Regions from separate parts of the Exiguobacterium sp. s21 genome, predicted to be linked through region 4. Evidence: riboswitches for the same ligand, from Rfam matches in the RefSeq annotation. Region 4 holds a riboswitch; each other region holds the start of a gene.

Region 1 (3,233 bases), on a different contig from region 4:
GCGACGTTTTACTTGAATGAGTACGGCGTCGAAGTCGATCCCGAGACGGAAGTCGCGATCCTCATCGGTTCCAAGTCCGGACTCATCACGTTGCCGCAATGTGTGCTCGAGCCAGGGGACGGGATCTTGCTACCGAATCCCGGCTATCCTGATTACATCTCGGGGGCACGACTCGCCGGTGCCGTCGTCCGTGACCTCGTCCTCCGGGAAGAGAACGGCTTCTTGCCGGACTATGAGACGCTCGATACGCAAGATGCAAGACTCATGTATTTGAACTACCCGAGCAATCCGACCGGAGCCGTCGCCTCACCCGCTTTCTTTGACGATACCGTCCGTTTCGCCCGGGAGCGGGACTTGATGGTCGTCCACGATTTCGCATACGGCAGCATCGGATTCGATGGCCACGTCCCGCCTAGCTTTCTGCAGGCGGAAGGGGCGAAAGAAGTCGGCATCGAGGTATATACGATGTCGAAAGCGTTCAACATGTCCGGTTGGCGCGTCGCCTTCGCCGTCGGGAACGCGGACATCATCGAGGCGATCAACACGTATCAGGACCACGTCCACGTCAGCGTGTTCTCGGCCATCCAGGCGGCGGCTGTCGTTGCGCTCGAGGCGCCCCGTACCATTCGCGATGACTTGGCACGACTGTACGAGGCACGGCGTGATCGCCTGATCGACGGGTTGAACCGGGCCGGCTGGGCCGTCGAACCGCCGGAAGGCTCGTTCTTCGTCTGGGCGAAAGTGCCCGAGGGTGATGCCAAGTCGTTCTCGCGGAAACTGCTGCATGAAGCCGGTGTCGCCGTCACCCCGGGCTATTTCTTCGGTTCGGAAGGGAACGGATACGTCCGCTTCGGTCTCGTCTCACCGGAACCGAAGATTGACGAGGCCGTCGAACGAATCGAGCGGTTGTTTGCCGCCTATGAGGAGGTGCGCGCATGATTCGTCAGGCCGTCCTTGAATATGACCACGCCGATGACGCGCTCGACCGTCTGGATGACTTAGTCGACGGCCGACGTGCCCACGTCCTGCACGGTCAGAACGGGTATGACGTCGTCCGAGCCATCTTTCCGGCCATCGCGGACTATCCGGCAACAAAATTCAGCGGGGAGTGCACGGACTCGGAAGTCAAACGGCTCAAACCGTTGGACGCCGACGTGTTAATCGCCGTCGGAGGCGGCAAGCTCGTCGACACGGCCAAACTCGTCGCCTATCAACAGAACGTGCCGCTCATCGTCGTCCCGACACTCACCTCGAACTGTGCGGCGTTCACGCCTCTCAGCGTCGTCTATCGGGAGGACGGGAGCTACGACCGCTACGACATGTTCCGCGTCGTCATCGAACGGGTCATCGTTGACTCACGGGTCATCTCGCGCTCACCATATGAATACTTTCGGGCCGGTGTCATCGACACGGTCGCGAAGTTTTACGAGGCCCGTTATTTGAGTGGTGACAGCTCAGCTGACGCCGGCGTCAACACCGGACTCGTCTTGGCCGAGCAGTGCGGGCGTCTCGTCGAACTTGAATTGAGCGAGCACGCTTTTGAGTCGTATAGTGACGACGTCCGCTTCGCGGTCGATCACGTGCTCGCCATCGGCGGCGCCGTCGGTGGATTTGGTGACGCCGGGACACGCGTCGCCGTGGGCCATGCGGTCCATAATGCGCTCAGCCGCTTCGAGTCGACCCACTCTTTCTTGCATGGAGACAAGGTCGGCTTCGGCCTAATCGTCCAGGAGCGGTTGCGTCGCTCGGCCGATGCTCCGTATTTGGAGGCCTGGTTGAAACAGTTCGGTGCACCGACGACGCTCGAGGCGCTCGGGGTCGGGTCGGGCGACATCCCGGTACTGGTCGACTCCGTCATGACGGAAACCGAACTGCAACAGTTGCCGGAACCACTCGATAAAGACTTTCTGAAAATAATATTTGAAAATTTACAATTTTCTATTTACAATTAAAAGAATTAAAAGTAAGATGATAACAACTTAATAGACCGATTGCTTATCAAGAGTGGTGGAGGGACTGGCCCTGTGAAACCCGGCAACCAGATCGTAATGATCATGGTGCTAATTCCAACAGACGATATCGTCTGGGAGATGAGCGTGTCCGACTTTGACTTGTCGTGCCCGCCACTCTGAATGAGTAGCGGGCTTTCATTTTGGAGGAGGAAAACAAATGAACATCAAACAGAAAACAGTACTTGCAGGAACATCACTACTCGCCGCCATCGCGCTCTCGGCATGCGGACAATCGGACGCGAGCGAGGCGCTCAGCACGGAGTCGCTCACGATCGGCGTCACGGGCGGGCCGCACCAACAGATCGCCGAGAAAGTGAAAGAACTCGCGGCCGAAGACGGCCTCGAACTCGATATCAAAGTGTTCAATGACTATAATACGCCGAACACGGCGCTCGCCGAGGGTAGCCTCGACGTGAACAGTTATCAGACGCTCTCATTCCTAGAACTGCAAAAGTCCGACAAAGGCTATAAGATTGACGACGTGTTCAAGACCGTCGCGTTCCCGATGGGTCTTTACTCGGAAAAGTTGACCGACATTGAGGACTTGAAAGAAGGCGACAAGGTCGCCGTCCCGAACGACCCGGCGAACGAGCTGCGCGCACTCCGTCTGTATGAGACAGCGGGCCTCATCACGCTGAAGGAAGGCTTGACGGACAAGGCGACGAAACGCGACATCGCCGAGAACCCGCTCAACCTCGAATTCATCGAGCTCGAGGCGTCTCAGCTCCCGACCCAGCTCCCGGAAGTCGCACTCGCGGCCATCAACACGAACTTCGCGATGGGTGCCGGCCTGTCGATCAACGAGGACGCCTTGTTCCACGAAGACACGGTCGACAACCCGTATCCGAACTACGTCGTCGTCCGTACCGACAACAAGGATGACGAAGTCGTCGAGACACTCAAATCGTACTATCACTCGGACGAGGTCCGGACGTTCATCGAAGAGACGTTCAACGGCTCAATCGTCCCGGCGTTTTAAGGAGGGCCTATGATCGCACTTAAAGGAATCACGAAGACGTTCACGGTGAACAAAGGTGCCGTCACCGCACTCGACGACGTCTCGCTCACGATCGAGAAAGGCGAGATCTTCGGCATCATCGGCCGAAGCGGGGCCGGCAAGAGCACGCTCATCCGCATGATCAACCTGCTCGAACGCCCGACCTCGGGCCAGGTCGAGATCGAAGGACAGGACATCACGAAGCTCGACAAACGTGGGCTCTC
Region 2 (3,233 bases), on a different contig from region 4:
TATTGGCTGGAACGCATCAACCATATGAGCCCGATCTCGCTTGGGTTTTTATATTCACTCCCGTTCATCCCGGTCAGTTTGATCACATACTTACTCGCCCTCATTCAAATGCCGCTTCGGACATTCATCATGGCGGCGGGGTTCGGGAAACTGCTTGTCGTCTTGATTTTTTCGGTCATTGGTGACCAGTGGGAAGAGTTTATTCAAAGTCCGTTCCGCTTATCGATGCTTGGACTGTTACTGTTTATCCTTTGGGCGATCAGCCGTGGTCTCGAGGAATTGCTCAAGCGGCGCGCCTTCAAAAAACGCAACGAACAACTTCAACGTGAACGTGAAACGAAACGTCAAACGACCCTTCGAAGCTAGTGCTTCAAAGGGTCGTTTTGGTTAGGCGCGCTTTTTGAAACGCGGGAAGTTAAAGACGATGGCCAGCCCTCCGCAAATGAAGAGCAGGAATGGATAGAACATATACGGGACGAGCGCTGGTGACGCCGTATTCGTCAATTCGGCGGCGATGAGCAACTGTGCCCCATAAGGCAACAGGCCTTGGACGCCACACGAGAAGATGTCGAGCACACTCGCTGATTTCTTTCGCTCGATGTCATACGTGTCGGCGATATTGGCGGCGAGCGGACCGGCCACAAGAACCGAGATCGTGTTGTTCGCCGTCGCGACGTTGGTCGCGCTGACGAGCCCGGCAGTGCTCCATTCGGCACCGGCACGTTTTTGAATCCGCGACGTGAGCGCGTCACGCAAGTAAGTGAGCCCGCCGTTATGTGAGATGAGTCCGACGAGTCCGCCCATGAGGAGCGTCAAGAGCGAAATCTCGGCCATACCCATCATCCCGTCTGCCATAGCCGTGACGTATGAAGTGAAAGCCAAACTCCCATCGATCAAACCGATGATGCCGGTCAAGGCGATCCCGCCAAGCAAAACGAGAATGACGTTCAACCCGGTCAAGGCGAGAGCGATGACGGCGAGGTATGGAATGAGTTTATACCATTCGAACGCGGCTGCATCGACAGTCGATTCTCCACTCGATAACACCGATAAGAGGACGATTGTGATAAGGGCGGCCGGGAGGACAATCCAAAAGTTGGTTCGGAATTTGTCACGCATATTGGTACGCTGGGTCCGGACGGCAGCGATTGTCGTGTCCGAGATGAACGACAAGTTGTCCCCGAACATGGCACCACCGACGACGGCAGCCGCCGCGATAGCGATATTGACGCCACTTTCTTCGTGGATACCGAGCGTGATCGGGGCGAGGGCCGCAATCGTGCCCGTCGACGTTCCCATCGCCATCGAGATGAAAGCCGCGATGACGAATAAACCGCTCAGTAGAAGCGAGGACGGTAAAAATGTCAGCGCCACATTGACGGTCGCGTCGATTGCGCCGATTGCTTCGGCGACACTCGAGAACGCTCCGGCGAGCAAGAAGATGAAGACCATGATTAAAATGCCGGGGTTCCCCGCACCTTGGGCGACACGCTCGACCGTCTGAGTGACGCTGCCTTTCGTCATCATCGCCGCGACGATGACCGCGATCAACGCCGCGATCAGGACCGGGAATTTATAAAAGTCGTTATAGTAGATGCCTGCCCCGATAAAGAAGACGAGGAAGACGAGCAAAGGCAATAGTGCCCATTTGTTAGCTGTCGGTTGTTCCAATCGATTCACCTCATTCATAAAATAAAAAGAGAGCCTTCTGAAAAAAGGCTCTCTCTACAAGAAAACACTTTTTTCATCTTTCGAGCAGACTGCTCGCTGGATTTGGCACAGGTTACCCGCTGCCGAGACGTCACTGGGCCAGTCCCTCAGTCTCTCTTGATAAAAAAGTTGTGATATTTAATTATAAGACACGTTCCCTAACGTACTTGTTTCAAATCCGCTTGTCAATAGCAAACCCCCACGCGGTGAACGTGGGGGTGAGTCAGGTCGTTAAGAAATTGTAATGGGCGACGCGGTTGCGTCCGGCGTACTTCCCGCCGACGTAGAGGGCCCGGTCAGCGTTACGAATCGTATCGTCGAGGCGTTTGTCACCGAACGCCTGAATCGTGTCGACACCGATCGAAGCGGTGACGGGGATATCGATCCCGTCGACGTGGAACGGTTTGTTCTCGATTTGTTGCCGGATCCGTTCGGCGATCTCGATTGCCTGTTCGACATCGCAACGGTTCAATAGCAAGATGAACTCTTCACCGCCGTAACGGGCGGCAAAATCTTCGGTGCGGAGTGCCTGGCGAATCCGCCGTCCAAACTCTTGGAGCACACTGTCCCCGACTTGATGTCCGTGCACATCGTTGATTTTTTTGAAAAAGTCGATGTCGAGCATCGCGACCGAAATCGGATACATCGAACCGTCCGAGATTTGTTGAATCCCGTATTCGTAAAACGCGCGTGCATTGGCGAGGAGCGTCAAGCTGTCGGTCCGACTTTCCGTGTAAAGACGGTCGCGCTCATGGCAGCGGCTGATCGTCCGGTTGAACGACTTGAGAAGTTTGACGATTTCACGTTGGATGGTCGGGGGATACCCATAGACGTGTTCACCCGTCATGACGAGCCACGTGCGAATCCCTTCGATCTCCTCGGACCGAACCGAGATGAAACTATGATAGTCGTCGTCAAATTCGTTCGACAGTGGTGCGTCCCATTCGAAGCGCATCTCATATTCGACCGAGGCTTCGTTCGGATAAGCGTGATCGAGCAAATCGAACACGATGTGACGGTCGATCGGCTGGCGCGTCTTTAAATCAAAGTAAAGTGTGCGGTCGAACAGTTTGAACTCAACGAACCCTTCGTCGTACTCGTTGAGTCGTTCACATTGACTGAGGAACACCTCGATGGCTTGCGCCTCGCTCTGCGACAACGACACGGCTTCTTTTGCCTCATCATATTGTTCAATCAACGATTTGAAGGCGTCTTGCCGACCTTTCTGGATGATGAGCCGCTTAATAAAGAAGGTGAGTGCGGCGGCGATACTGCTGACGACAAGCAAGTTCGTCTCACGGAAGAGCGAGGCTGCTAAAATGAAGACGAGACTGACGATATACGTGTAAAACGCGATGTTTAGAAAGTCGCGGACCGGGATATCGACACGGAACCACCAACCGACTTGATACTTTTGCACGACCGTGTTCAAGATGATGGCCAGAATCAAACCGGCGAGCGGCAGGAACGAGTCTTGAGAATAGAAGCCGAGACCGGTCACACCACCAAGTGCCAAGTAAACA
Region 3 (3,233 bases), on a different contig from region 4:
TCGAACGTCAGCCCGTATATAGATGGTTTCATTGCTATCTGTCCTTTCTTCAATCCGCATACGTACCATTGTAGCGGACGTGGACGACGGGTGCAACGTTCTTATAACGGTGGAACGGGACGCGAAATATGTCGCTCGAACGCATACGCCAGACGGATCAAGTCACGTTCGGCATAACTCGTCCCGGTGAACGATAGGCCGAACGGCGCCCCACTCGCTTTCAAGCGATATGGGATCGTGATGGTCGGATGCCCGGCTTTTGCCGCCATGTCATAGTTCAAATCGTGAGGCAAGACGAGCGCGTGCAACTGTTGTTCGTTTAATAGGCGGTCGAGTCCGTCCGTCTTGGCGTCACGCACGTCATCGAGCCGACGCGTCAAATAGGCCGCCTCGATGAGACGTCCCGACAATCTTTCCGCCTTTTCGAACGTCTTTTGTCCGTGCGGGATCGTCTCAGGATGTCTGTTGTTCCAGTCCATCAAATCCGACAACGTCTCGTATGGGAGCGTCGTCGTGGCCAGGTACGCCTCGATCCCAAGTTTGAACTCGTGGTACAAAATATCGCCTTGGTCGAGCGTATCATGGGCGGGCAGTTCGACTTCGACAAGGTCGATGCCGCTCTGTTTCAACAGCTCGGTCGCCTCACCGTATAATGCTTGTTCTTCTGCTGATAAATCAGCTTTGACGATCCCGACACGCATCCCGACCGCTTGGCGCTCGTCGAGGCATGTCCGATACGGCGGACCGGCCGGGAGGTTGAGTGTCGCCGGGTCCGCCGGGTCTTCCCCTACCATCGCCTCAAGTGCCCTTACCGCGTCTTCGAGCGTTCGTGCCATCGGTCCCGCCGTGTCTTGCGACCGCGAGATCGGGATGATGCCACTCCGACTGATGAGGCCGACGGTCGGTTTGATGCCGACGATGCCGTTGTGCACGCTCGGATGGATGATCGAGCCGCTCGTCTCGCTACCGACAGCGAGCAGTGTCAGGTTCGCTGCGACCGCAGAGGCCGAACCTGAGCTCGAACCTCCGACATCGAGCTTATCCCCATATGGATTGAGCGCCTGCCCACCGACGCCGCTCCAGCCGTTCGGCATGCCCTCGGTCAAAAAGTTGGCCCATTCGGACAAGTTCGCTTTCCCGAGGATGATGGCCCCGCTCGCTCGCAGGTTTTGGACGAGATGGGCGTCCCGGCCTGCGAAGTGATGCGCGAGTGCGACGGCCCCGGCCGTCGTCTTCATGAGTCCGGCTGTCTCGACATTGTCTTTGATCAAGACAGGAATGCCGAGTAGCGGCAAGCGTAGCCCGCGACGAAATGCCCGGTCAGCCGACTCGGCCTCGAACAAGGCGTCCGGGTTCACTTGAATGACCGCCTTCAGTTTGTCGTTGAACTGGGCGATCCGGGTCAAATAATAGGCCGTCACGTCACGCGCCGTGAACGTTCCTTCTTTATATCCGCGATGGGCGGTTTCGATATCGAGTTCCATAAAATCAAATGTGTCAGTCATATTGATTCCTCCTTTGGTCACTCGATGGTATTCGCTATCGACACATGATTTCCTGTTTTCGTTCGCCAACGAATGTGTAACTTGGTACACTGAAAGAAAAGGGAGGTTACTATGAACCGTTCGTACGTACTCGTCTTATTGTCCGTATTTGCCTTGTTCTTCTTACAGTTATATGCCGGGGACGCCCCGTATACGCTACCGCTCTCCATCGTGCTCGGCATCCTGATCCTCGGTGCCACCTTGCTCCAACTACGGCGCAAGCCTAACCGTTGACGCCGCTTCAAATCTGATGGTATGATGCTGTCACCAACTACATATCGATATCTTGAGTGAACGAGAGACCTGGCTCTATGACTTCACAGCAACCTGCTACGGCAAGGTGCTACTACCAGCAAGGCGATTGCCTTGGCCGATATGACAGAGCGCTCATGTCGATGACATGGGCGCTTTTTTTGGAATGAACATGAGGGGGACTTATTAATGGAAAAAGCAACATTTGCAGGCGGCTGCTTTTGGTGCATGGTGACACCGTTCGAGGAACAGCCCGGCATCGAGTCGATCGTATCAGGTTATACGGGAGGTCACGTCGACGATCCGACGTATGAACAAGTGAAGACGGGGACGACCGGACACTATGAGGTCGTCGAGATCATGTTCGACCCGACGCTGTTCGCTTACGAGCGACTGCTCGAACTGTATTGGATTCAGACCGATCCGACCGATGACGGCGGTCAATTCCAAGACCGAGGCAGTCAATATGCGCCGGCCATCTTCTATCATACAGAAGAACAACGCGTGCAGGCAGAACAGAGTCGCGATGCGCTCGCGGCGAGCGGACGTTTCCAACAGCCGATCGTCACGAAAATTTTACCGGCCGACACGTTATATCCGGCCGAGGAGTACCATCAAGACTTCCATAAAAAAAATCCAGCCCACTATAAAGAGGACCGGAAAAAATCTGGGCGTGACGCATTCATTGAACAAGCCTGGTAAGCGAAAGACGGGTCGTCTGACCCGTCTTTTAGCTTTTAGCGATTCCGAGCATGAATCCAGCCACGACGATGAGGCCGATTCCCATAAAGACGAAGACACGTTCTTTCGTCGTCTTCTCTTCTTTCAATAGATAGATTCCGCCGAGCGTCGCCACGACGACGTTCAATTGCGACAAGGCGAACGAGGTCGCGATCCCGACTTCACCGCTCGACACGAACAGCCCGAAGTTCCCGATTCCCCAGGCGATCCCGGCCAAGATGTTTTTGAACGTCTTCGGATCGAACTTCTTCACGTCTTTCTCACGCAGGCTGAACAACAGCGCCGCGACGAACATACCGACCGACTGTGGCAAGATGGCCGTGATCCCGTCGACCTCGAAATAGTTCGTCAGGACGGCGTACGTCACGTAACCGATACTCGACACGAGCAGAACGAGCAATCCTTTCTTCAAGGCGCCGCTACTGTCGCCGTCTTTGTTCTGCTGATACGACGTCAACGCAGCCCCAATCACGATGAGAACGAGCGCCGAAAATCCGAGCCATAGTTCGGTCGTCGTTTTCCAGTCTCCGAGGACGATGACACCGAACAACGATGTACCGAGAAGCTGCATGCCGGTGCTGATTGGCATCGCCTTCGAGACACTTAAAATTTGAAACGATTGGAACTGTAAATATTGTCCGAGTGCCCAGAATGCGCCGGAGATGAATCCGGTCACGATTGCGAGCGTCGTGAACC
Region 4 (3,233 bases):
TGCCGTTAAACCGAGTACTGTTTTCCATGATTTCATTATAAAACCCCTCCAAATTTTCTATTTGATTAAGCGGAACGCTTATCGATTACAGATACGAGTCGATCGCCGATGAACTGGATGACGAAGACGATGACCAAGATTAAGACGGTCGCGACGAACGTGACGTCACTTTGTGAACGTTGGAACCCTTCGAGGAACGCCAAGTTCCCGAGTCCCCCGCCGCCGACGACCCCTGCCATCGCCGTGTAACCGACGATTGCGACGATCGTGACCGTGATGCCTGACACGATGGCCGGCAACGCTTCAGGGAACAATACTTTATAGACGATCTGCCATTTTGTCGCGCCCATCGATTCAGCCGCCTCGATGACACCGCGGTCGACTTCGCGAAGCGCGAGCTCGACCATCCGCGCATAGAACGGGGCCGCACCGATGATGAGTGCCGGCAGTGCTGCCGTCGACCCTAGCATCGTCCCGACGACGAGTAACGTGAACGGGATGAGCAAGATAATCAAAATGATGAACGGGATCGACCGGAAGATGTTGACGACCGCGCTGATGACCGTGTAAATCGGACGATTCTTCATCATGAGCGGCTCGTTCGTGACGTATAAGAGCATCCCGAGGGCGAGACCGATGACGAACGTTGCGGCTCCGGCGACGAGCGTCATATAGAGCGTCTCCCACGTCTGTTCTAACATGACTTGCCAATCTACATTAGGAAACATCGCTTTCTACCTCCACTTCCACTGCCTGCGATCGGATTGAGGCGATGGCCCGCTCGACTTCAGCCGGCTCTCCGATCAATTGGATGAATAATGTCCCGAGGGCACCGACTTGTGACTGCGTCACGTTGCCGCCGATGATGTTGAAGCCGATGTCATGTTGCTTCAACACTTCCGACAGAATCGGTTGTTCGGCCGTCTCGTTCAAGAATTTGAGCTTGACGATTTGACCGCTCGGATAACGGGCTTTCAAGTGCTCGAACGTGAGCGACATGTCATCGACCGCGCCGATCTGTTTGACGAATTCTTTCGTGATCGGCTGTTCCGGATGTTGGAACACGTCGGCGACTTGTCCGGTCTCGACAACCTTCCCGGCCTCCATGACGGCGACGCGGTGACAAATCTTTTGGATGACGTGCATCTCATGCGTGATGAGGACGATCGTCAATCCGAGCTTCTTGTTGATGCTGACGAGCAGTTCGAGAATCGAATCCGTCGTCTTCGGGTCGAGGGCGCTCGTCGCTTCATCGCAGAGGAGCACTTCTGGATTCGTAGCGAGCGCACGGGCAATCCCAACTCGCTGCTTTTGGCCGCCCGATAGTTGTGACGGATAGCTGTCTTCTCGTCCGGCGAGGCCGACGAGTTCGACGAGTTCTTGGACGCGGCGTTTGCGCTCGCTCGCCGGTACCCCGATGAGCTCGAGCGGGAAGCTGATATTCTCAGCAACTGTGCGCGACCATAACAAGTTGAAGTGTTGGAACACCATCGAGACGTTTTTACGTACCCCGCGTAGTTCCTTCGGTGTGAGTTTTGTCAGCTCGCTGCCAGCGACAACGATTTCACCGGTTGACGGTGACTCGAGTCGATTGAGCAGACGGATGAGCGTCGACTTCCCTGCCCCCGAATATCCGATTATCCCAAAAATTTCGCCGCGATCGATTGTAAGCGACACATCATCGACCGCCTGGACCCGACCGTTCTTCGTGTCGAACCATTTGGCTACATTGCGTAATTGAATCAATCCATTTCCCTCCTGACAACAAAAAAGTACGCACGTTTGAGCAAACGTGCGTACTTTATCGTACGGACAACGATTGCTCTCATCTTCCAAGGTAAATACCTTGCTGGAATTAGCACCATTTCGGATTGCTCCGCGGTTGCTGGGCGTCATAGGGCCAGTCCCTCAGCCTCTCTTGATAAGAGTGGTTGCGTATTCGATTAGCCTTATCATAGCGACATATTATTTTTATGTCAAACTATTTTATGCGAAAAAATAAAAAAAGGTGCCATCCGAGGATGGCACAGAACGTAGCACCTTGAGTCACTGAAGGACAACCCATAGATGAACCCCTTTTGCCCGATCAGAGCATTCATCCTTATATGGGGGATTTTGACCCGACCATCACTCGGTCTTCGAACGGACCATGCAATTACGCGACCGGTGCCCCGACGCTTGATTTTTTTGGGGGACAATCGAAGGGAAGGTCCACCTGAAATCGCGTAAGCTCATGCAACGGTTGTTCGAAAACGTCTTGATGACGGGAAAATCTCGTCCTATGTTGTGTTCAAGTAAGATGTTGTAATGAATATATCATTCGTGAACTTTCTGTGTCAACTGATTATTTAAAATTTTCAGATTATTCTCATCATCCTATCTCACTTAACGAAAGATAGGACGTGCTGGACGTTTTGGAATGCGTATAACCGATCGCGAACTTGGCCATTCTCCAGCTTTAAGAGCGCCGGGACGCTCATCACTTGATACGCCTCGAGCTCGTTCGGGATGAAGTTGGCATCACGCTTTTCGATCTTCAATTCTGGGTCGACCGCCTCGACGACCGAGAGCATTCGCTCGGCCACGGCGCATGTACCACACATCGGGGCGTATATATATAACAATCCGTCAGTCATCATTGTTCTCACCTCTTTTATAAGTATATGAATGCGGACCGCTCGGTTCAAAAGTTGTGCTCAATTGGAAAATTCTGAACATTTCAATATTTCCTGTTGACGCTTAGCTGAAAGAGGCATAGTATGGTCAATAACTTTATCGCTTTTGTACATAACAGCAAACCAGTAGAAAAGGACAGGTGAATCCCCAATGACGGAAGAGAAGCTTACCGGAAAACAATTTTTAATGAACGTCTTGAACGGCCTCAGTCTTGCCATCCTCATCGCCCTCATCCCGAGCGCATTGCTCGGTGAATTAACGAAAGCCATCTTGCCGTATGTTCCGTCCTTGCAATTCATCTTAGATGCGACGACGATCGCGATGCGCCTGTTACCGGTCATCATCGGTGTTGCCGTCGCCATGCAATTCGGACGCTCGGCGCTCGAGGCCGGGACGATCGGCATCGCGACCCAGGTCGGGAGCGGCGCCATCCGCATCGAGGAAGGCGCGTTCCTCATGGCCGGCATCGGTGACGTCATCACGGCCGGTGTGACGGCAGCGCTTGCGACGTTCCTCGTCATGCAGTTGTCACCACGCTTGAAGACATACACGGTGCT

Evidence for each region. Region 4 has a riboswitch for S-adenosylmethionine ahead of KNP06_RS00195 (methionine ABC transporter ATP-binding protein). Riboswitches for the same ligand answer to the same signal wherever they lie in the genome.
Region 1: it holds a riboswitch for S-adenosylmethionine, as region 4 does, so the genes downstream of both, KNP06_RS08590 (MetQ/NlpA family ABC transporter substrate-binding protein) here and KNP06_RS00195 (methionine ABC transporter ATP-binding protein) in region 4, are expected to answer to the same signal.
Region 2: it holds a riboswitch for S-adenosylmethionine, as region 4 does, so the genes downstream of both, KNP06_RS07065 (Na+/H+ antiporter NhaC family protein) here and KNP06_RS00195 (methionine ABC transporter ATP-binding protein) in region 4, are expected to answer to the same signal.
Region 3: it holds a riboswitch for S-adenosylmethionine, as region 4 does, so the genes downstream of both, msrA (peptide-methionine (S)-S-oxide reductase MsrA) here and KNP06_RS00195 (methionine ABC transporter ATP-binding protein) in region 4, are expected to answer to the same signal.

Annotation. Positions count from the first base shown of each region.
Region 1 is NZ_JACSLF010000006.1:37,430-40,662, reverse strand. It holds gene KNP06_RS08600 (aminotransferase class I/II-fold pyridoxal phosphate-dependent enzyme) at 1-939, shown strand, start outside; gene KNP06_RS08595 (iron-containing alcohol dehydrogenase family protein) at 936-1,952, shown strand; SAM riboswitch class I at 1,993-2,097, shown strand; gene KNP06_RS08590 (MetQ/NlpA family ABC transporter substrate-binding protein) at 2,170-2,991, shown strand; gene KNP06_RS08585 (methionine ABC transporter ATP-binding protein) at 3,001-3,233, shown strand, end outside.
Region 2 is NZ_JACSLF010000004.1:191,852-195,084, forward strand. It holds gene KNP06_RS07060 (TVP38/TMEM64 family protein) at 1-366, shown strand, start outside; gene KNP06_RS07065 (Na+/H+ antiporter NhaC family protein) at 388-1,689, opposite strand; SAM riboswitch class I at 1,742-1,837, opposite strand; gene KNP06_RS07070 (GGDEF domain-containing protein) at 1,934-3,233, opposite strand, start outside.
Region 3 is NZ_JACSLF010000006.1:90,094-93,326, forward strand. It holds gene rlmN (dual-specificity RNA methyltransferase RlmN) at 1-32, opposite strand, end outside; gene KNP06_RS08855 (amidase family protein) at 102-1,505, opposite strand; gene KNP06_RS08860 (hypothetical protein) at 1,617-1,778, shown strand; SAM riboswitch class I at 1,823-1,923, shown strand; gene msrA (peptide-methionine (S)-S-oxide reductase MsrA) at 1,986-2,498, shown strand; gene KNP06_RS08870 (GRP family sugar transporter) at 2,527-3,233, opposite strand, start outside.
Region 4 is NZ_JACSLF010000001.1:34,587-37,819, forward strand. It holds gene KNP06_RS00185 (MetQ/NlpA family ABC transporter substrate-binding protein) at 1-36, opposite strand, end outside; gene KNP06_RS00190 (methionine ABC transporter permease) at 66-728, opposite strand; gene KNP06_RS00195 (methionine ABC transporter ATP-binding protein) at 718-1,746, opposite strand; SAM riboswitch class I at 1,823-1,928, opposite strand; gene KNP06_RS00200 (thioredoxin family protein) at 2,382-2,639, opposite strand; gene KNP06_RS00205 (PTS sugar transporter subunit IIC) at 2,827-3,233, shown strand, end outside.